Regions from separate parts of the Streptomyces sp. NPDC031670 genome, predicted to be linked through region 1. Evidence: riboswitches for the same ligand, from Rfam matches in the RefSeq annotation. Region 1 holds a riboswitch; each other region holds the start of a gene.
What was found. Region 1 has a riboswitch for cobalamin ahead of ACZ5ID_RS29395 (ribonucleoside-diphosphate reductase subunit alpha). Riboswitches for the same ligand answer to the same signal wherever they lie in the genome.
Positions count from the first base shown of each region.

Region 2: linked by a shared signal. The riboswitch ahead of nicT (Nickel transporter NicT) and the one ahead of ACZ5ID_RS29395 (ribonucleoside-diphosphate reductase subunit alpha) in region 1 are both predicted to bind cobalamin.
Region 3: linked by a shared signal. The riboswitch ahead of ACZ5ID_RS13540 (cobalamin biosynthesis protein) and the one ahead of ACZ5ID_RS29395 (ribonucleoside-diphosphate reductase subunit alpha) in region 1 are both predicted to bind cobalamin.

Region 1 covers NZ_JBVILC010000020.1:58,087-65,522, reverse strand. The annotation lists gene ACZ5ID_RS29395 (ribonucleoside-diphosphate reductase subunit alpha) at 1-1,272, opposite strand, end outside; cobalamin riboswitch at 1,403-1,542, opposite strand; gene mctP (monocarboxylate uptake permease MctP) at 1,764-3,395, opposite strand; gene ACZ5ID_RS29385 (DUF3311 domain-containing protein) at 3,392-3,646, opposite strand; gene ACZ5ID_RS29380 (GntR family transcriptional regulator) at 3,777-4,541, opposite strand; gene ACZ5ID_RS29375 (extracellular solute-binding protein) at 4,825-6,108, shown strand; gene ACZ5ID_RS29370 (carbohydrate ABC transporter permease) at 6,190-7,185, shown strand; gene ACZ5ID_RS29365 (carbohydrate ABC transporter permease) at 7,190-7,436, shown strand, end outside.
Region 2 covers NZ_JBVILC010000009.1:3,168-10,603, forward strand. The annotation lists gene ACZ5ID_RS18325 (helix-turn-helix transcriptional regulator) at 1-421, opposite strand, end outside; gene ACZ5ID_RS18330 (NAD(P)H-binding protein) at 566-1,405, shown strand; gene nicT (Nickel transporter NicT) at 1,398-2,612, opposite strand; cobalamin riboswitch at 2,611-2,816, opposite strand; gene ACZ5ID_RS18340 (penicillin acylase family protein) at 2,905-5,382, opposite strand; gene ACZ5ID_RS18345 (alpha/beta hydrolase) at 5,583-6,695, opposite strand; gene ACZ5ID_RS18350 (HSP90 family protein) at 6,995-7,436, shown strand, end outside.
Region 3 covers NZ_JBVILC010000006.1:31,832-39,267, forward strand. The annotation lists gene ACZ5ID_RS13520 (alpha/beta hydrolase) at 1-65, opposite strand, end outside; gene ACZ5ID_RS13525 (class II aldolase/adducin family protein) at 141-800, opposite strand; gene ACZ5ID_RS13530 (inorganic phosphate transporter) at 1,033-2,292, shown strand; gene ACZ5ID_RS13535 (hypothetical protein) at 2,321-2,545, shown strand; cobalamin riboswitch at 2,652-2,848, shown strand; gene ACZ5ID_RS13540 (cobalamin biosynthesis protein) at 2,905-3,834, shown strand; gene ACZ5ID_RS13545 (cobyric acid synthase) at 3,831-5,363, shown strand; gene cobN (cobaltochelatase subunit CobN) at 5,360-7,436, shown strand, end outside.

The DNA.
Region 1 (7,436 bases):
GTTGGCGGTGCGGTTGGAGGCGTCCTTGAAGGTCATCCAGCCGTTGCCGGTCTGCGCCAGGGTGCGCATCATCCGGCCGTACAGGTCCCGCGCCGGGATCGTCTTCTGGGCCAGACCCGCGGCCTCGGCCCTGCGGTAGGCGGCGTCGAACTCCTCGCCCCACAGGTCGACCAGCTCGGGCACGTCGGCGGGGGAGAACAGCGACCAGGTGCCGTCCGCGTCCACCCGGCGCATGAACTCGTCCGGGATCCAGTGCGCCAGGTTCAGGTTGTGGGTGCGCCGGGCGTCCTCACCGGTGTTGTCGCGCAGCTCCAGGAACTCCTCGATGTCGGAGTGCCAGGTCTCCAGGTAGACCGCCGCGGCGCCCTTGCGCCGGCCGCCCTGGTTGACGGCCGCCACCGAGGCGTCCAGCGTCTTCAGGAACGGGACGATGCCGTTGGAGTGGCCGTTGGTGCCCCGGATGAGCGAGCCGCGCGAGCGGATGCGGGAGTACGACAGGCCGATGCCGCCGGCGTGCTTGGACAGGCGCGCCACCTGGTGGTAGCGGTCGTAGATCGAGTCCAGCTCGTCCAGCGGGGAGTCCAGCAGGTAGCAGCTGGACATCTGCGGGTGGCGGGTGCCGGAGTTGAAGAGCGTGGGGGAGGACGGCAGGTAGTCGAGCCGGCTCATCAGCCCGTACAGCGAGGCGACCTCGTCCAGCGCGCGCACCGAGTCGTCCTCGGCCAGGCCCGCCGCGACCCGGAGCATGAAGTACTGCGGGGTCTCGATGACCTGGCGGGTGATCGGGTGGCGCAGGAGGTAGCGGGAGTAGAGCGTGCGCAGGCCGAAGTAGCCGAAGCGGTCGTCGGCGCCGTCCGCGAGGGAGGCCTCGACCAGCGCGTCGAGCCGGGCCGCGTGCAGCCGCACGAAGTCGGCGGTGCGGTCCGCGATCAGCCCCTCGCGGTGGCCGACCTCGACCGACTCGGAGAACGAGATGGAGCCCTGGCCCGCGGCCTCCTCGGCGATCGTGAGCGTCAGCAGCCGGGCGGCGAGACGGGAGTACGCCGGGTCCTCGGAGATCAGACCCGCGGCGGCCTCGGTGGCGAGCCCACGCAACTCCGCCTCGTCCGAGCGCGCGTTGCGTCCGCGCAGCGCGGCGGCGGCGACCCGGCCGGGGTCGGTGTCCACCAGATCGGCGGTGAGGTCGGTCAGGGTCCGCAGCAGCGCGGTCCCGGGGGCGTCGACCGACTCCTCGGTGATCGCTGAAGCGGGATCCGCAGGGGCGATGGTCACGTGGGGGCACTCCTCGCTCGGCACGGGGCCTCGGGGAAGTGCGCGGGCACACGGACACACCCCCTCGGGGGTACGCCGCGTCCACTGCCCATTCCGCGAGGCCCGGACGTCTCGGCACCCGGACCGGACGGTCAGGGCGGGCTGTTCGGCAGGTCCTCGGACTGAACAAGTACGCGAATGCGTACCAGTACACCGTTGCGGGACAGTTCCGGATTTGCACCGGATTCCCCTGCGGCGACAGCGAGCATGAGCATACATCTTGTGCCGGGCGGTCGTGGCGCCCCCACATGTTGTGTCGCATCCGTACCGGAGTGTGTGTGCTGGGTAGTTGCTTCACTGCGGGCCGGCGGGGGCTTGTCGCGCGGTTCCCCGCGCCCCTGAGGGGGTTGCGGATGCCCTAGGCCGGAACCGCGAGGCGGTCGTGGGCATTCCCCCGAGCCACGAAAACGGGCCGCCGGGTTTCCCCGGCGGCCCGTCTCATGTTGTCCGGCTCAGTGCGCCGAGCCCGCCGTCGCCGGGGGCAGTTCGACCTCCACGCCCGGGTCGCCCGCGTCCGCGGTGTAGTCCTGCGGGGACGTCTCGTCGGCCCCGTCAGGGGCCTTCACGGCCCGCAGGACGAACGTGAGGACCACCGTGACCGCCACGTTCAGGACGAAGGCCGTCAGGCCGATGTAGCCGATCTCACCGATGCCGGGGATCTCCCTGGAGCTGCCGCCGAAGTGCTTCTGGGTGGGGGAGGCGACCCCGTACGCGGCGAGCGTGCCGTACGCCATGCCGACCGCCCAGCCCGCGAGCAGCGCCCAGCGGTGGAACCAGCGCGTGAACAGACCGCCCACCAGGGCCGGGAAGGTCTGCAGGATCCAGATGCCGCCGAGCAGCTGGAAGTTGATCGCGACCGTCTTGTCCATGGTCAGGACGAAGACCAGCGCGCCCACCTTCACCAGAAGCGAGACGATCTTGGAGACCTGTGCCTCCTGCTTGGGCGTGGCGTCCGGCTTGATGAAGTCCCGGTAGATGTTGCGGGTGAACAGGTTCGCCGCCGCGATCGACATGATGGCCGCCGGGACGAGCGCGCCGATGCCGATCGCCGCGAAGGCCACGCCCGCGAACCAGTCCGGGAACATGTCCTCGAAGAGCTGCGGGATGGCCAGCTGGCCGTTCTTGACCTTGACCCCGGCGGCGATCGCCATGAAGCCGAGCAGCGCGAGCAGCCCCAGCATCAGCGAGTACAGGGGCAGGATCGTGGTGTTGCGGCGGATGACGTTGCGGCTGCGGGAGGAGAGGGTCGCCGTGATCGAGTGCGGGTACATGAACAGCGCCAGCGCGGAGCCGAGGGCGAGCGTGGCGTAGGTCCACTGGCCCGCCTCGCCGGGCACCAGCGCGCCGGTGGGCTTGCCGGCCGCGTTGGGCGTCTCGAACTTGTGCCGGGCCGCCGCGAAGATGTCGTCGAAGCCGCCGAGCTTGATCGGGATGTAGATGATCGCCACCAGGATGACGATGTAGATCAGCGTGTCCTTCACGAACGCGATCAGGGCGGGGGCGCGCAGACCCGAGGAGTAGGTGTACGCGGCGAGCACCGCGAACGCGATCAGCAGCGGCAGGTCCTTGACGAACCAGTTGCCGGAGCCGCCGATGCCCATCACGTCCAGCACCGCCTGGATGCCGACGAGCTGGAGCGCGATGTAGGGCATCGTGGCGAGGATGCCGGTGACCGCGACCGCGAGCGAGAGGCTCTTGGAGCCGAACCGGCCGCGTACGAAGTCCGAGGTCGTCACATAGCCGTGCTTGTGCGAGACCGACCAGAGCCGCGGCAGGAAGGTGAAGATGAGCGGATAGACGAGGATCGTGTACGGCACCGCGAAGAACCCGGCCGCGCCCGCCGCGTACACCGCCGCCGGGACCGCGACGAAGGTGTACGCCGTGTAGAGGTCACCGCCGAGCAGGAACCAGGTGACCCAGGTGCCGAAGGAGCGCCCGCCCAGCCCCCATTCGTCGAGGCTGTGCTCGTTCTCGGCGCGGCGCCAGCGGGCGGCCATGAAGCCGACGACCGTGACGGCGAGGAAGAAGAAGATGAAGACGCCGAGCGCGACGCCGTTCACCCCGTCCTTGGCTGCGAGCGTCACTTGCCCTCACCCGCCTTGCGGCCCTGCTGGTCACGCTGCCACAGCTTGTACGCGAGCATCGTGAGCGCGGTGGATATGACCACCCACAGCATCTGGTACCAGTAGAAGAACGGGATCCCGGCGAGGGCCGGGTCGGCCTTCGCGTACGAACCGACCCACAGCATCGCCACGAAGGGCGCGATCAGGCAGAGCGCGATGACCACGCGCACCGGCGTGATCACCGCTCTCGGCGTTTGCGTTGTTTCCGGCATGGTGGCTCCGTCCCCTCACTGTGCTCACCTGTTGTAATGCGCACGAAATCTAGGGGACGGAATCCCGCCACGGAACCCCTGTACCGGATACCGGACGTGAACCGGCGGCCGGCTCAGCCGGCCGGCTGCCTCAGTCCGTCGGCCGCTTGAGCCGTGCGACGAACTTGTAGCGGTCGCCGCGGTAGACCGAGCGCACCCACTCCACCGGCTCGCCGTCGCCGTCCAGGGAGTGCCGGGAGAGCATCAGCATGGGCAGGCCCACGTCCGTGCCGAGCAGTCCGGCCTCGCGCGGGGTGGCCAGCGACGTCTCGATGGTCTCCTCGGCCTCGGCGAGCCGCACCCCGTACACCTCGTTGAGGGCGGTGTAGAGGGAGGTGTACTTGACGAGCGAGCGGCGCAGCGCGGGGAAGCGCTTGGCGGACAGGTGCGTGGTCTCGATCGCCATCGGCTCACCGCTCGCCAGACGCAGCCGCTCGATGCGCAGCACCCTGCCGCCCGCGGCGATGTCGAGCAGCCCGGCGAGCGTGTCGTCGGCCGTCACATAGCCGAGGTCCAGGAGCTGCGAGGTGGGCTCCAGGCCCTGGGCGCGCATGTCCTCGGTGTACGAGGTCAGTTGCAGGGCCTGGGAGACCTTGGGCTTGGCGACGAACGTGCCCTTGCCCTGGATGCGCTCCAGACGCCCCTCCACGACCAGCTCCTGGAGGGCCTGGCGCACGGTGGTGCGGGAGGTGTCGAACTCGGCGGCCAGGGTGCGCTCGGGCGGCACCGGGGTCCCCGGCGGCAGGGTCTCCGTCATGTCGAGCAGATGCCGCTTGAGGCGGTAGTACTTGGGCACGCGAGCGGTCCGGGCGCCGACGCCCGCCTCTGTCTCCGTACCGCTCCCGTCGGTGGCCATGGCCCGCCTTCCCGAGTGCTGCGCTGCTGCCGTCACCGGCTCCTCCGTCTGTCGCGGCTCACATGGTGGCACGGACCGGTCACGGGTCGTCGCCCTCCCTCAGGTGTCGGTCCGATAACGGACGCGACAGCCCTTCTTATACACCCTTGACACCCCTAAAGGTCTAGGCCAAGCTCCCGGGTACTGGTCTAAACCATTAAAGACCAGGTCCCAGCCCCACAGCAGTACACGTCATATGTCTTCGCGGTGGGCGGGGGGTTGCAGCATCCCTGAGGAGGGTGGCGTGAAGCGCAAGCTCATCGCGGCGATCGGCGTCGCGGGCATGTTGGTCGGCATCGCGGCGTGTGGCTCCGACGACAAGAAGGACGACGGCGCCAAGGGCGGCGACGCCAAGTCGCTGACGGTCTGGCTGACGGTCGACGCGCAGAAGAACTGGCCAGACCTGGTCAAGGCGGCCGACGACGCGATCGTCGCCAAGCACCCGGGCCTGAAGATCAACCACGAGTACTACGGCTGGCCGGACAAGAACGCCAAGCTCGACGCCGTGCTCGCCACCGACAAGGCCCCCGACGTCGTCGAGATGGGCAACACCGAGATGCTCGCCTACTCGGTCAAGGGCGCCTTCGCGGAGGTCGACCCGTCGAAGTTCGACAACTCCTCCGCCTGGCTCGACGGCCTCAAGGCCTCGGTCACCTACGACGGCAAGACCTACGGCGTCCCGTACTACGCCGGTGGCCGCACCGCCACCTGGCGCAAGGACATCGCCGCCGAGGCCGGCGTCACCGCCACCCCGAAGACGTACACCGAGCTGACCGCCGACCTGGACAAGATCCAGGCCAAGAAGGGCGACAAGTTCAGCGCCTGGTACCAGCCGAGCCGCGACTGGTACGCGGCCATGTCGTACGTGTACGACGCCGGCGGCTCCATCGCCAAGGAGGACGGCGGCGCGTTCAAGGGCAACCTGTCCTCGCCGGAGTCCCTCAAGGGTCTGAACGAGTACAAGAACATCCTCGACAAGTACATGCACGGCGACAAGACGAAGGACGAGGCCGACCGCCCGATCGTCTACGGCCAGGGCAAGTCCGGTCTGGTCTTCAGCCCGGCCTGGGAGGGCGCCAACGCGGCCCTGCCGGAGAACGACAAGGTCGGCAAGCTCGCCGACAAGATCGAGTCGTTCGTGATGCCCGGCCCGTCCGGCAAGGCCATGCCGGTCTTTCTCGGCGGCTCCGACCTCGCGGTCCCGGTCAAGTCCAAGGCGCAGGCGCTCGCCGCCGAGTGGATCAACGCGTTCACCGGCACCCAGGGCCAGAAGGGCCTGGTCGCCAAGCAGAACCTGCCCAACAACAAGACGGCCCTCGCCCCGCTGAAGTCGGACCCGAAGACGGCCGTCGCGGCCACCGCGGCCGAGTCCAGCTGGTTCGTGCCCATGGCCCCGGGCTGGGGCCAGGTCGAGAAGGCCAAGGTCCTCCAGGACATGCTGCAGGCCATCGGTACCGGCAAGAAGTCGGTCGAGCAGGCCGCGAAGGACGCGGACGCCGCGATCGACAAGGTCATCAACACCAAGTGACCTGTGGGCGAGGGCCCCGTCGGAAGAGCGACGGGGCCCTCGCCCGGCCAGTACCGAAAGAGGGACCGCTAGGAGCGCGCGATGAGTGCCGCAGAGACAACCACCGCCAAGGTGCCGCCGGCGCGGCGCGACCCACTACCGGGTGGGGGACCAGGAAAGCCCAAGAGGCCGGTCGGCAGACGCGGAGCGGGACAGGCGGCGGTGCCCTGGGCGCTGCTCGCCCCGTGCCTGCTGGCGCTCGCCCTGGTCCTCGGCTATCCGCTGGTACGCCTGGTCACCCTGTCGTTCCAGAAGTTCGGCCAGCCGCAGCTGTGGGGCTTCAAGGACCCGGAGTCGGTCGGCTTCGACAACTTCACCAACGTCCTGAGCGACAGCGAGTTCTGGACCGTCGTCGTGCGGACCGTGCTGTTCGCCTTCACCGCGGTCGTGCTGACCATGGTGCTGGGCATGCTGGTCGCCCTGCTGCTCCAGCGGGTCTCCGGCTGGGTCAAGACCCTGGTCAACATCGCCCTGGTGGCGAGCTGGGGCATGCCGATCGTCGTCGCCATCACCATCTTCAAGTGGATGTTCGACAGCGACTTCGGCGTACTGAACTGGCTGCTCAGCCAGGTGCCCGGGGTCGACATGATCGGCCACAACTGGTTCGCCAGCGGCACCCAGGGCCTCGCCGTCATCATGCTGCTCGTGGTCTGGGGCGCGGTGCCGTTCGTCGTCATCACCCTCAGCGCGGGCCTCACCCAGGTCCCCCAGGAACTGGAGGAGGCCGCCCGGCTCGACGGCGCGGGCTCCTGGGGCGTGTTCCGGCATGTGACGCTGCCGATCCTCAAGCCCGTCATCGTGATGCTGGCGACCCTCTCGGTCATCTGGGACATGGGGGTCTTCCCGCAGGTCTTCGTGATGCGCGGCAACCACCCGGAGCCGGAGTTCCAGCTGCTGACCACGTACTCGTACGACAAGGCGTTCGTGGTCAACGACTACTCGCAGGGCTCCGCGATCGCGCTGCTGACCGTGCTGCTGCTGCTCGGTGTGATCGCCGTGTACATGCGGCAGATGCTGAAGATCGGAGAGGTGGAGTAACAGGATGGCTGCCTCCGACGCACAGGCGCTCGCCCGCCCCCGCAAGAAGAAGTCCAAGCTCGGCTGGAACCTGCTCGGACTGCTGGTCTTCGCCACCGCCGGCTTCCCGGTCTACTGGATGCTCAACACCGCGCTCAAGCCGGCCAAGGACGCGATCGACCCGGACCCCCACTTCTTCCCCCGGACGCTCACCACCGAGAACTTCCGCCGGGCGCTGGACATCGGGGACTTCTGGGGCTCGATCGGCCGCT
Region 2 (7,436 bases), on a different contig from region 1:
ACGCGTCCAGCAGGGGCGTGCCCGCCGTGACCGGCCGGCGCGACCAGTCCGTACCGTCCGTGGTGGCCGCCTTCGACGCCGCCTCGGCGTCCGGCCGGAGCGGCGCGGGCAGCGCCCGGATCAACTTTCGCAGCGCCGTGCGCAGTTCGGGCGAGACGGCCGACGGGCCCGCGACCAGGAACATGGCACGGATCTCGGCGGCGGTCAGCCCGGAGAGGTCGGTGCGCGCGCCGCCGACGAGGGACCAGCCGCCGCCCCGGCCGTGCTGCGAGTACACAGGGATGCCGGCGCTCGCCAGCGCCTCCAGATCGCGGCGCGCGGTGCGTTCGGACACCTCCAGCTCCACCGCGACCTCGCGCGCTGTCACCCGCCCCCGGGTCTGCAGGAACAACAAGGTCGCCACCAGTCGATCGGCTCTCATGCCGGTCATTCTCTTTCGGAAACTGGCCAGGAGATGGCCAGTTTGGCTCCGAGGATGAGTACAGATCGAGCGCGAACGGATCAGCAGAAAGATCGAGCGTCGCGCCGTCTTTGCCAGCACCTCACAACCAGCCAGGGAGAAACCATGATTGTGGTGACCGGAGCCACCGGGAACGTCGGTCGGCATCTCGTACGGAACCTCGCCTCGGCGGGCGAGCGCGTGACCGCCCTCTCCCGCCGTACGCCCACGGATCACGTGCCCGGCAGCGTGGAGTTCCGGCAAGCCGATCCGGCCCGGCCCGAGAGCCTGAAGCGCCCGCTCGACGGGGCCGAGGCCCTGTACCTCCTCGTCCCCGGGGGCGGCGACGGCCTCGACCCGTACGCCATTCTCGGCACGGCGCGGGCCGCCGGAGTCCGGCGGGTGGTCCTGCAGTCCTCACAGGCCACCGCGACCCGCCCGGATTCCTTGGCGCACGCCCGGCTGCGCGCCTTCGAGGACGCCGTACGGGAGTCGGGCCTCCAGTGGACGGTCCTACGGCCCAGCGGCTTCGCCTCCAACACCTATATGTGGGCCCCTTCGATCCGCTCCGACCGGACGGTCACCGCTCCCTTCGGCGATGTCGGCCTGCCCGTCGTCGATCCGGCCGACATCGCCGCCGTCGCCGCGGTGGCCCTGCGCGACGGGATCCACGCGGGCCGGACGTACGAGCTGACCGGACCGGCCCCTGTCTCGCCGCGCGAGCAGGCGCGGGCGATCGGGGACGCGTTGGGAGCGCCGGTGCGGTTCGTCGAGCAGAGCCGGACCGAGGCGCGGGCGCTGCTGCTGCGCTTCATGCCGGAGCCGGTCGTCGAGGGCACGCTTCGCATCCTCGGCGAGCCCACACCCGAGGAGCGACGGGTGAGCCCGGACGTGGAACGGCTCCTGGGCCGGGCTCCGCACACGTTCGCGGACTGGGCGGCGGCGAACGCCACGGCCTTCAGCTGACAACGTCCGGCGCGGACGCGGTCTCGTCGCGGGGTGCGGGTGCGGGCTCGTCGCGGGGTGCGCCCGGCCGGGCCCTGCCCGGCAGTGCGGCTGTCGCGGCGGCGCGCACCGCCCACCGCTGCTCGACCCTGGCGAACCTCCAGTACGCCAGCGCCGCCGCCCACACCACGACAAACAGACCGACGATGATGAAGCCCACGTTGTCCAGGTCGAGGCCCGCGACCCACCCGGTGACGGCGTCCCGCAGGTCCAGCTTCTCGTGCAACACACCCACCAGCTCGATCGTGCCGATCAGGAAGGCCACCGCGATGGACAGTCCCGTGATGGTGAGGTTGTAGAACACCTTGCGCACCGGGTTGGAGAACGCCCACTGGTACGCGAAGTTCATGAAGGTGCCGTCGATGGTGTCGAACAGGCTCATCCCCGCCGCGAACAGCAGCGGCAGGCACAGCACCGCGTACCAGGGCAGCCCGGCGGCGGCGCCCGAGCCGGCCATCACCATCAGGGTGACCTCGGTGGCGGTGTCGAAGCCGAGCCCGAAGAGGAAGCCCAGCGGGTACATCTGGCCCGGCCGGGTGATCGACTTGGTGAAGCGGCCCAGCAGACGGTTCATGAACCCCCTGGAGTCCAGGTGCTGTTCGAGTTCGGCTTCGTCGTACGTCCCGGCGCGCATGGCCCGGAACACCCGCAGGATGCCGACGAGGGCCAGCAGGTTGAGTGCGGCGATGAGGTAGAGGAACGATCCGGAGACGGTCGTTCCGACCACACCGAGGGTCTGGTGGGTCGGCGAGTCGTCGTTCATCAGGGTGCCCGCGAGCTGCGCACCCCCGGCGACCAGCGCCGCCATCACGACGACGACGCTGGAGTGCCCGAGCGCGAACCAGAAGCCGACCGACACCGGCCGTTTGCCGTCGGCCATCAGCTTGCGGGTGGTGTTGTCGATCGCGGCGATGTGGTCGGCGTCGAAGGCGTGCCGCATACCGAGGGTGTAGGCGGTGACGCCGAGTCCGAGGCCGAACGTCTTCGAGCCGACCTCGTAGTGCTCGGGCACGACCAGCAGGAACAGGATGCCGAACGCGACGACATGCAGGGCGGCGATCACCGCCAGCAGCCATGCGGTACGTACGGTGTCCTCGCGCCGCCAGTGGAATGTGGCGGCAGGGGTGGGCAGGGTCATTCGTTCACGCTCCAGCACCTCGTGGATCATTACGCGAGATGCCGTGGCCGGTCTCCTGGCTTCCGGGTGTCGCACCGTCCCCGCCTTCCCAGCGGCCTACGGCCACCAGTGGCACAACGGGACGGGCTACCCGAAGCCGTTCATGGCCTGAACGACATGGGGCCCGATCACAGTGGCGAGGGCCGCTCCGGTCTTGCACCGGTCTTCCCGAACACCACGGCCCGCCAACCGTAGGTGCGACCCGCCTCACCTGCAAGTCTGGCCGCGAGCAGGGGTATTGCAGATCACATTCCGGGAGCCTGCCGGTGGGCCCCGCCATGAGTCAGCCGCGCAGGACGGTGATCCGCAGACGCGGGTCGGAGGCTATCTCCGCCTCGGTGAACCGTTCCGTGACCCACTGTTTGCGCGAGAAGAGCTCGGTCTGGTCGGTGTAGTGGGGCGACTTCGGGTTGGCGGACTGCCCGTAGGTGAGGATCGTCCGCGTGCGGGGGCCCTGGGGTGTCAGCTCCGTGGCCATGACGAAGCTGGAGCCGGAGGCGTGGTCCTGCGGGGAGGCGGGGCGGGTGGCGCCGCCGCTGCCGGACGTGGGTGTCGCGTTGACGACGTTGAAGCATCCCTCGGCGCCGGAGCAGCCGGGCAGCGGTATCCCCGCCCAGCGCTGCACCCTGCCGATCGGCGCGTCCAGCGGCACCTTGTCGGCGGCCAGCTCGCGCACGGCGTCGGCCAGCGCCCGCCGCACCTGGGGCTCTTCGCCGTTGAGGCCGCGCGGAGTGGTGAGCGGCCGGGCCGGGTCGTACGGAACGCGCCACCACGGGTGCGGACCGTTCACTCGGGTACGGAACGCGTGCCACACCACGGATCCACGGCTGTCGGCGTCGTCGCGGGTGTCCCAGGCCGCCAGCACGTCACAGGCGGCGCGCACATCCACCTCGGTGCCGTCGGTCGCGGTCAGGACGGGGTGCGCGCGGCACATCGCGACCGCGTCGTCCCGCCCCAGCTCCGCCGTGTAGTTGCGGTCTCCCAGCATGCTCGCCCGGAGGGTGGACAGGGTGAACCCCGGTGCGCCGAGGCCGTCGGTGCCGTCGCGCCGGTCCGCGATCATCCGGAGTCCGAGCTGGGCACGCGGTCCGAGGGGCGCGCCGACGCGGTACATCTTCGGATAGCCGGTGAGCGGCGCCGAGGGGTTGGTCAGGGCCGAGTCGTTGTTGGAGTTGGCCACGTAGTCGGTCCGGGTCAGCCGGGGCTGGTGGCCGGGGCCGAAGACGCCCGGGACGACCGCGTCGGGGTCGCTGCCCCAGTCGCAGGCCGAGCTGGAACCGTCGAGCACGCCCGGGAGGTCGTTGTCCTCGCCCGGCAGGGCGCATCGCTTCAGCTGGTCGTCGGTGACATGCGGCACGGCGGAGGAGTCGTTGAAGTACGTGGTGCCGGTGGAGTCCGTGGCGATCGTGTACGTCCAGGGGATGCCCTGGTACGTCTGGTGCGCCTGCCTGAGCTGGGCCACGGACTGTGACCTGCCGATCGCCAGCCACTCGTTCGTCGAGCGGAGGTTGTCGGCGTTGGCGTCCCTGAGGGCGTACGCCTCGGTGCGTGTCCAGCCGTCGGCGAGGACCGGCCCGTACCGGGAGGTGTAGAGGGTGGTGGTGACGGTGGAGAGCTTGCCGTCGGTGCCCCGGACGGTCACCGGGACGACCCGGCGGTCCATGGGCACCGCCTTTCCGTCGAGGAGGTAGCTCGTCGGGTCGCCCGGCGCGAGGGTGAGGCGGTAGAGCGAGGCGTGGTCGGCGTAGCTCGTGGTGTGTGTCCAGGCGAGGGTGCGGGTGTGCCCGATCTCGATGAGCGGGGTGCCGTAGATGCTCCCGCCCGCGACGTCGATGACGCCCGGGATCGTCAACTGCACCTGGTAGAAGCGGTCGGCGCCGATCCATGACAGGTGCGGATTGGCCAGCAGCATGCCGTCGTGGCCGCGGGTCACCTCACGGCCGAGCGCCCAGCCGTTGCTGCCCAGCTCGTCACGGGACGGCCGGGTGCTCCTCGACGGGGTGGCCGCCGGGAGCGTGGGCGTCTTCGAGGCGGTCACCCGGGCGTCGTGTGCCGCCGACCCCTCGCGTGCGGGTTTGGCGGCCTTGTCGGCGGCCGGCGGGGTCGCGGTGGCGATGGTCTGCTGGAATCCGGACGCTCCCGCGGCCCCGTTGACCTCGTGGACGAGGGTCCAGATGTCCATGGCGTTGATCGGGCCGACCCAGGGCTTGCCCTTGCACGTCGGGTCCGGCAGCCGGGCGACACCGGTCTCGCGCAGGTACCGGTTGTACCCGTCGGCGTATCCCTCGACCATCCGGCGCAGCTCGGGCGTCGGACCCAGCGGCGCCGGGCGGTCGAGCAGCCGCCGGACCGTACCCGCCTGCCGCAGCCCCTGGTGGTAGGTGTCGCTCGCCAGGTTGGGCGTACCGTCGGCGGTCGTCCCGGTGGGGCCGAGATACCGGGAGCGCTCCCCGCGCATGGTCATGACCTGGTCGGCCAGTTGGCACAGGTTGTCCTGCGCGAACGCGTACCCGTATCCATACCCCAGCCCGCCGAAGTCCTTGGCCAGGACGTGCGGGATTCCGTACGCGGTGCGGCGGATCTGGGCGGTGCGGCCGTGGTCGCCCACCCGACTGCCGTCCGGTTCCGCCGCGGAGGACGGGGGCGCGGGTAACAGCGCGGTGGCACCCGAGGCCAGGCAGAGAGCGGCCACCGCAGACCTCAGTCTGCGCTTGCCCGGTGTCCTGTGACGTGTCGTCGGCTCGTGTCGATCACTCAGCATGTCCGCAAGCGTGCCGCGTCGGCGGGTGGAGCCACATCAACCCGACGAGCGAACCTCACGCCCGGTGGGTGGACCCATGGATGTACACCCTGGGGTGGATCGGAAGGCGCCGGGCGTGGTGGCTCCTCACCCCGGGCCCGCTCACCGCCCCGAGGGCAGGCACCCCGGTCCGGGCGTCCCCCGGGTTTGCCGGTCCCGGATCAGGACGCCGGCGTGGGTCCCTCGATCTGTTCGCTGATCCACTGCATGCTGCTCGCGTCCATCCCCTTCACATACGTCAGGGCGTTGTGCCGGCCGCCCTGGATGACTTCGAGGTGGGTGTGGATCGGGCCCTTGTTGCCGTAGGTGGCGATGTACTTGTTCACCTTGGGGATGACGGACGACTCCTTGGTGCCGTACTGGAAGGCGAGGTACACGTCCGGTCCCTTGGCCGCGATGAGCCGCTTGGAGAGCACCTCGGGGTTGTTCTCCGCCTTCTCCTCGGGGTGGCCGTTCCACAGCGGGGAGTCCGGGACGATGTCGGGGCCGGAGGCGATGACGGCCTTGAACTTGTCGGGGTGCTTCAGGACGGCCTTGAGTCCGGCGAAGCCGCCGGAGGAGGAGCCCATGAAGGCCCAGCCGTCGCGCGACTTGATCGTGCGGAAGTTCTGCCGCATGAGGTCGGGCACGTCCTCGGTGAGCCAGGTGCCCATCTTGGGCTGGCCGGGGATGTCGCTGCCGTCCCAGTAGAGCCCGCCGTCGTCCGGCTTGGGGTTGAGCACCGGCATGGCCAGCAGGAACGGTTTGCCCTTGCCCTCCTCGGCCCACTTGGAGATGGACGACTCCAGTTTGAGGTTGTTGTCCATCCAGTAGTTGTTGGGGAAACCGGGGCCGCCGGGCAGGGCGATCAGGACGGGGAAGCCGCTCTTCTCGTACTTGGGGTCGTCGTACTCCTTCGGCGCCCAGACCCACACCTTGCCCGTGAAACCCGACTTCTTGCCGGTGATCTTCACGACGCCGACGTGCGTGCCGTTACCGAGCGTGCTGGAGATCTTGAAGTCGGCGGCCGGTCCCGTCGGCATCAGGGTCTTGGAGTCCACGGGCTTCTGCTGGGCGCCACCGGGCTTGTTGTCGATCTTCCCGTACGAGATGGGGTCGCCCTTGTCCGTGAAGGGCGGTATGTCGAAGTAGCTCATGACCGGCCACGCGATCGCCATCAGCAGCCCCACGCAGACGACCACGAGAAGCCACCGCCTGGCCTTGGAGGCGCGGCGGTGACCCCGGGACTCGTACGTCTCGGCCCCGTCCCTGGTCCTGGTGGTCGCGTGCGACATCAATGGCTCCGGCTTGCTTCGGCCCCTTGGGGGCACGACGGTCATGTTCCGCCTCCGGGGATGGACAAAGCAGATGCAAGGGTTCCAAATTTGCCAAACCGTGATCAACGTTTGACGACTAGCGGACCGACACGGACAGTAACGGATATACAAGATCACACGCTCCGGAGCGGCGAACGCCGCCGACGCCAAACCCGGAGGAGATTGTCAGTGGCCGCCCCTACGCTGATTCTCACGTCGTGATCGACGAGGGGGGCCTCGCGATCGCCTGTTTCCCTGTGCCCGCGAGGTGATGCGCCATGACTTCCGCCGCCCTGTCCGACGGCACTCCGCCGGACGTCAACAGCTTCCAGGTCGACCTGCGGGGGCTGGTCGACCTGCTCTCCCACCATCTCTACTCCAGCCCCCGGGTCTACGTCCGCGAGCTCCTGCAGAACGCCGTGGACGCGGTCACCGCACGCCGTGCGCACGATCCCGGGGCGCGTATCCGCATCCGTCTCTCGGCGGTGGACGGCAGGGTCTCCATCGAGGACAGCGGCATCGGCCTGACCGCCGACGAGGTGCACACCCTGCTCGCCACGATCGGCCGCAGCTCCAAGCGCGGCGGGGAGCACGGTCTGGAGTCCGCCCGGCGGGAGTTCCTGGGGCAGTTCGGCATCGGTCTGCTCGCCTGCTTCGTGGTGGCCCGCCGCATCCGTGTGGTCACCCGCTCGGCCCGCACCCCCGGCGCCGCCCCGGTGG
Region 3 (7,436 bases), on a different contig from region 1:
ACCGCTGCCGCGCCGACGCCGATGAGTGTGGTGACGGCCGCTGCCGTCGCTGTAGCCGGGCGCACCGTTCCAGTGTCGGCAGTATGCGGCCTCACGGCCAGTGGACGGGGCCCACCGGGACACGTGTGGCGTACGGGGCTTCAGTGCTGCCCGTATCCCCGGAACTGCTCGGCGGCCCGGCCGAGGTCGGCGGCGGAGAGCAGGGAGGGGGTGCGGCCGGGCACCGAGGAGGCGGCGAGCCAGAGCCGGCACATCCATTCCAGCTGGGCGGTGCGGTCGTACGCCTGGGAGAGGGTGGCTCCGTAGGTGACCGTTCCGTGGTTCTGGAGGAGGCAGCCGGTGCGGCCGTCGAGGGCGCGGAGCATGTTCGCGGCCAGCTCCTCGGTCCCGTACAGCGCGTAGGGCGCGACCCGGACCGGGCCGCCGAGCGCGGCGGTCATGTAGTGGACCGGCGGGAGCTCGGTGACCAGGGTGGAGACGGCCGTGGCGTGGACGGCGTGGGTGTGGACGACCGCCCGGGCGTCGGTGTGCCGGTAGACCGCCAGGTGCATGGGGAGTTCGCTGGTGGGCCGCAGGGTGCCGGTGAGCTGGCGCCCGGTGAGGTCGACGGTGACGGTGTCATCGGGGCCGAGGCGTTCGTACGGCACTCCGCTGGGGGTGACGAGCACCAGGTCCCCGACGCGTACGGAGACGTTGCCCGAGGTCCCCACGACCAGTCCCTCGTCGGCGGTGCGGCGCGCGGTAGCGATCAGCTCGGCCCAGGCCGGGGCGGTCGCCGCGCTGTCGTTCGGCTCTCCCATGGGAGTGATCCTCGCAGGCTCCGCGCCGGGGGCGGAGGGGTGAGCGGAGAGGTGAGCGGAATCTCTTCAATGGGTTCTATGACGGATATGCGCGGTCTGTCCGGCCCTGGTCGCCCCAAAACCCGGCCAAGAAGCGCCGGGATACACCGTGTGGTCCGGCTCAGTTCACCTTCCGTTCATTCAGGTTGCTTACGTTCGTCCAGCCACTGACGTCGAACGATTGCCTGGGTAAATGGAACACATCACGCTGCTGCTCGCCATTGTGGTCGTGACAGCTCTAGTGTTCGATTTCACGAACGGTTTCCACGACACCGCCAACGCGATGGCCACGACCATCTCGACCGGCGCCCTGAAGCCCAAAGCGGCGGTCGCCATGTCGGCCGCGCTCAACCTGGTCGGCGCGTTCCTGTCGGTGGAGGTCGCCAAGACGATCTCCGGCGGGATCATCAACGAGAAGGGCCTCAGAACAGAGGTCATCTTCGCGGCGCTCGTCGGCGCCATCCTGTGGAATCTGGTGACCTGGCTGCTCGGTCTGCCGTCCAGCTCCTCCCACGCCCTGTTCGGCGGTCTGATCGGCGCGGCCGTGATGTCGGCCGGCTGGTCCTCGGTGAACGGCTCCACCATCGTCACCAAGGTGCTGCTCCCCGCCGTCGCCGCCCCGATCGTCGCGGGCGTCGCCGCGACGCTCGCCACCCGGCTGACGTACCGGATCAACCGGCACGCCGACCCGGCGGCCGAGAAGGCCACCGCCAAGGGCTACCGGGCCGGACAGATCGCCTCCGCCGGTCTCGTCTCGCTCGCCCACGGCACCAACGACGCGCAGAAGACCATGGGCATCATCACCCTCGCCCTGGTCACCGGCGGCGTGCTGCACCCGGGCGCCAACCCCCCGCTGTGGGTCATCGTCTCGGCCGGCATGGCCATCGCCATGGGTACCTACCTCGGCGGCTGGCGCATCATCCGCACCATGGGCAAGGGGCTGACCGAGCTGGCGCCGCCGCAGGGCTTCGCCGCCCAGTCCGGTGCCGCGACCGTCATCCTGGCCTCCTCGCACCTCGGCTTCTCGCTCTCCACCACCCAGGTCTGCTCCGGCTCCGTCATGGGCGCCGGTCTCGGCCGCAAGGGCGGAGTGGTCCGCTGGTCCACCGCGACCCGGATGTTCATCGCCTGGGGCCTGACCCTGCCCGCCGCGGGCCTGGTCGGCGCCGGCGCCGAGTTCCTCACCGGCCAGGGCACCTGGGGCATCGTCCTCGTGGCGGTCCTGCTGCTCGCGGGCTCCGGCTTCATCTGGAAGCTGTCGCGCCGCCGGCCGGTCGACCACAACGACGTCACCAACGTCCCGGCCGCCACCCCGGCCGAGCCCGCCGGTGTCGTCACGACCGCGATGGCCGCGGTCACCCCGCCGCCCACCGCCGCCGCCGTGGCCGTCGACCTGACGGCCACCATCCCGGCGCCCGCCCCCGCCGACCCGGCCCGCCCGGCCGTCGTCTGACCCGGCAGCGCTCCCCGAAGGAATCGTCATGCACATCGACTGGGCAGCTCTCGGCACCGTCTTCGGTGTCAGCCTCATCGTCACCGTCGGCCTGGTGGGCCTGTTCACCGTCGGGATCGTCGGCCTCAGCAAGCAGCAGTCGGCCGCGACCGGCAAGGGCACCGTCACCGTGGCCCGCACCACCGCCTACCTCTGCTTCGCGCTCTGCGCGGCGGCCGTCGCGTACGGCATCAACCTGATCGTCGCCAAGTAGGCCGGCGAGCAGCGCCGCACCCTCAACGACCGCCCTCCGGCCCTGCCGGGGGGCGGTTTCCTGTGTGCCTGCGCACACTCTCCCGTCGCAGGTCAGCAGCGAGTTGACGGGCGTTCCCGGGCATGGTGGACTGCCCGAGCCATTTACGGCGGCAGAAGAGGAAGCCGGTGCGAATCCGGCGCGGTCCCGCCACTGTCATCGGGGAATGATCCCCGTGAGCCAGGAACTCTCACCGCCGGTCGACGTCATACCAGGGCGCGGACACCCTGAGTGAGGACATACCGCCATGCGCGCCTGCCTGTTGCCGGCACCTCCCGCACGTACCGGAGCTCCCCGCGGCGTTGCGGCGGGCTGATCCCATGCGTGCCGATCGCACCTTCGCGTACGGCGCCACCGCCGGTCTCCTCGGCGACCTCCTCCTCGGCGACCCCCGCCGCGGACATCCGGTCGCCGCGTTCGGCCGTGCCGCGGCGGCCGTCGAGCGCGCGCTGTGGCGCGACCACCGTGGCTGGGGCGCGCTGCACACCGCTGTGTGCGCCGGAGGCGCCGCGGGCGCCGCGCTGCTCGCCACCCGTGCCGTACGCCGCCGGCCCGCCGCATCCATCGCGCTGACCGCCGCCGCCACCTGGGCCGTGGTGGGCGGCACTTCGCTGGGCCGGGAGGCCCGGGCGATCGGCGCGGCCCTCCAGTCGGGCGACGTCGAGGCGGCCCGCGCGCGGCTGCCGCACCTGTGCGGGCGCGACCCTCAGTCCCTGGACGCGCCCGGCATCGCGCGCGCGGTCGTCGAGTCCGTCGCCGAGAACACCTCGGACGCCGTGGTGGGCGCGCTGGTGTGGGGGGCGCTCGCGGGCGTGCCGGGTCTGGTGGCGTTCCGCGCGGTCAACACCCTGGACGCGATGGTCGGCCACCGCTCGCCGCGCCATCTGCGGTACGGGTGGGCCTCGGCGCGCCTGGACGACGTGGCGGGCTGGCCGGGCGCCCGGCTGACCGCCGCGCTCGCGGTCGCGGCGGGCGGCGCGCCGCGCGCCGCCACGCGCGCGTGGCGGCGGGACGCGGCCAAGCACCCGAGCCCCAACGCCGGTCCCGTGGAGGCGTCGTTCGCGGGGGCGCTCGGCGTACGGCTCGGCGGCACCCTCTCGTACGGCGGCCGTGTCGAGCACCGGCCGGTGCTGAACGGGGACGGCCGCGCGGTGGAAGTGGCGGACATCGAGCGGGCGGTGCGGCTGTCGCGCCGGGTGGGCTGGCTGGCGCTGGGTGTGGCGATCGCGGTGAGGAAGGTACGGACATGAGCGGTGGACTGCTGGTCGCGGGCACCACGTCGGACGCGGGCAAGAGCGTCGTCACCGCCGGGATCTGCCGGTGGCTGGTGCGCCGGGGTGTGAAGGTCGCGCCCTTCAAGGGACAGAACATGTCCCTCAACTCCTTCGTGACGCGCGAGGGCGCGGAGATCGGGCGCGCGCAGGCGATGCAGGCGCAGGCGGCGCGCGTGGAGCCGTCCGCGCTGATGAACCCCGTGCTGCTCAAGCCGGGGAGCGACCGTTCGAGCCAGGTCGTGCTGATGGGCAGACCGGTGGGCGAGCTGAGCGCCCGCGGCTACCACGGCGGACGCCAGGAGGCGCTTCTGGGCACGGTCGTGGACTGCCTGGAGCGGCTGCGGGGCACATATGACGCCGTGATCTGCGAGGGGGCGGGCAGCCCGGCCGAGATCAATCTGCGGCGCACCGACATCGTCAACATGGGCATCGCGCGCGCCGCGAGGCTGCCGGTGGTGGTGGTCGGCGACATCGACCGGGGCGGGGTGTTCGCCTCGTTCTTCGGTACGACGGCGCTGCTGAGCCCCGAGGACCAGGCGCTGGTCGCCGGGTACATCGTCAACAAGTTCCGCGGCGACGTCTCGCTCCTTCAGCCCGGCATCGACATGCTGCGCGGGCTCACCGGGCGGCATACGTACGGGATCCTGCCGTTCGCGCACGGGCTCGGCATCGACGAGGAGGACGGCCTGCGGGTGTCGCTGCGCGGCGCCGTGCGCGAGTCCGTGGTGGCACCGCCGGTCGGCGAGGACGTGCTGCGGGTCGCGGTGTGCGCGGTGCCGCTGATGTCCAACTTCACGGACGTGGACGCGCTCGCCGCCGAACCGGGCGTGATCGTACGGTTCGTGGACCGGCCCGAGGAGCTGGCCGACGCCGATCTGGTCGTGGTGCCGGGAACCCGGGGCACGGTCCGGGCGTTGGAGTGGCTGAGGGAACGGGGGCTGGCGCGGGAGCTGGCGCGCAGGGCGGCCGAGGGGCGCCCGGTGCTGGGGATCTGCGGCGGCTACCAGCTGCTCGGCGAACACATCGAGGACGAGGTCGAGTCACGGGCGGGTTCCGTGACGGGTCTCGGACTGCTGCCCGTGCGGGTGCGGTTCGCGGCCGAGAAGACCCTCGCCCGGCCGGCCGGCGAGGCGCTGGGCGAGCGCGTGGAGGGATACGAGATCCACCACGGCGTCGCCGAAGTGCTGGGCGGGGACCGGTTCATCTGCGATGACGACGGAAACGGCCTGGACGGATGCCGGGTCGGTGCGGTCTGGGGGACGCACTGGCACGGGGCACTGGAGAGCGACGGATTCAGACGACGGTTCCTGGAGCGGGTCGCGAGCGCCGCCGGCCGGCGTTTCGTGCCCGCCCCCGACACGTCGTTCGGGGTGCTGCGCGAAGAGCAGCTGGACCGCCTCGGCGACCTCATCGAAGAACACGCGGACACGGACGCGCTCCTGCGGCTGATCGAGCAGGGCGCGCCCGCAGGACTTCCCTTCATCGCACCTGGAGCACCCGCATGAGCACTGTGCTGTTGTTGTCGACCGCCGACACGGATCTACTGGCGGCCCGGGCCTCCGGGGCGCCCTTCCGGATCGGCAACCCCACCCGTATCGACGTGGCGGAGGAGCTGCCCGCGCTGATCAAGGGCGCGTCGGTGGCCGTCGTGCGCCTGCTGGGCGGCAAGCGCGCCTGGGAGGACGGGCTCGCCGCGCTGAAGGCGTCCGGCATCCCCACGGTGCTGCTGGGCGGCGAGTCCGTGCCGGACGCGGAGCTGATGGCCGAGTCCTCGGCCCCGGCCGGCGTGGTCGCCGAGGCCCTGCGCTATCTGGTCGAGGGCGGTCCCGGCAACCTCGTGGAGCTGTCGCGGTTCCTCTCCGACACCGTGCTGCTCACGGGCGTCGGCTTCGCGGAGCCGCAGAAGATGCCCGAGTGGGGCGTGCACGGCACGCGCGCGTACGTGGAGGGCCGCCCCACGGTCGGCGTGCTCTTCTACCGCGCCCACCAGCTCTCCGGGAACACCGCCTTCGTCGACGTGCTGTGCGACCGCATCGAGGCCCAGGGCGCCAACGCCCTCGCGGTGTACGTGGGTTCGCTGCGCGGCGCGGACCCGGCGCTCTACGAGACGCTGGGCCGGGCGGACGCGCTGATCGCCACCGTCCTGGCGGCGGGCGGCACCACCGCCTCGCAGGCGAGCGCGGGCGGCGACGAGGAGGCGTGGGACATCGGCGCCCTGGCCGACCTGAACGTGCCGGTGCTCCAGGGGCTCTGCCTCACCTCCTCCAAGGCCGCCTGGGAGGCCTCGGACGCGGCGCTCTCCCCCATGGACGCGGCGATGCAGGTCGCCATCCCCGAGTTCGACGGCCGGCTGATCACCGTCCCGTTCTCCTTCAAGGAGCAGGGCCCCGACGAGGTGCCGGTCTACGTCGCCGACCCCGAGCGGGCCTCGCGCGTGGCCGGGATCGCGGTGCGCCACGCCCGTCTGAAGCACAAGCCGAACGCGGAGAAGAAGCTGGCGCTGGTCTTCACCGCCTACCCCACCAAGCACTCGCGCGTCGGCAACGCGGTGGGTCTGGACACCCCCGCCTCCGCCGTCCGCGTCCTGGACGCGCTGCGGGACGCCGGTTACCGGGTGGAGGGCCACCCGGACAACGGTGACGAGCTGATCCACCGGCTGATCAACGCGGGCGGCCACGACGTGGAGTGGCTCACCGAGGAGCAGCTCGCGGCGGCCCCCGCGCGCGTGCCGCTCGCGGACTACCGCGCCTGGTTCGAGAAGCTGGAGCCGGAGCTGCGCGACGGCATGCTGGAGCACTGGGGCGAGCCCCCGGGCCAGTTGTACGTGGACGGCGACGAGATCGTGCTCGCCTCCCTGCAGTTCGGCAACGTCGTGGTGATGATCCAGCCGCCGCGCGGCTTCGGCGAGAACCCGATCGCGATCTACCACGACCCGGACATGCCCCCCTCGCACCACTACATGGCCGCCTACCGCTGGCTGGAGAACAGTTTCGGCGCCGACGCGATCGTCCACATGGGCAAGCACGGCACCATGGAGTGGCTGCCCGGCAAGGGCCTCGGGCTCTCCTCGGGCTGCGGCCCGGACGCGGTCCTGGGCGACCTTCCGCTGGTCTACCCGTTCATCGTCAACGACCCGGGCGAGGGCACCCAGGCCAAGCGGCGCGGCCACGCCACGGTCGTGGACCACCTCGTCCCGCCGATGGCCCGCGCCGACACCTACGGCGACCTGGCCAAACTGGAGCAGCTCCTCGACGAGTACGCGCTGGTGAGCGACCTCGACCCGACGAAGGCCCCGGCGGTGCGGGCCCAGATCTGGACGCTGGTCAAGGCCGCCGAGCTCCACCACGACCTGCACGTCGACGAGCAGCCGGACGACGGCGACTTCGACGAGTTCGTCATGCACATCGACGGCTACCTCTGCGAGATCAAGGACGTCCAGATCCGCGACGGCCTGCACATCCTGGGCGGCGGCCCCGAGGCCGAGCCCCGGGTCAACCTGGTGCTCGCGGTGCTGCGCGCCTCCCAGGTGTGGGGCGGTCAGGCCAACGCGCTGCCCGGTCTGCGCGCCTCCCTTGCCG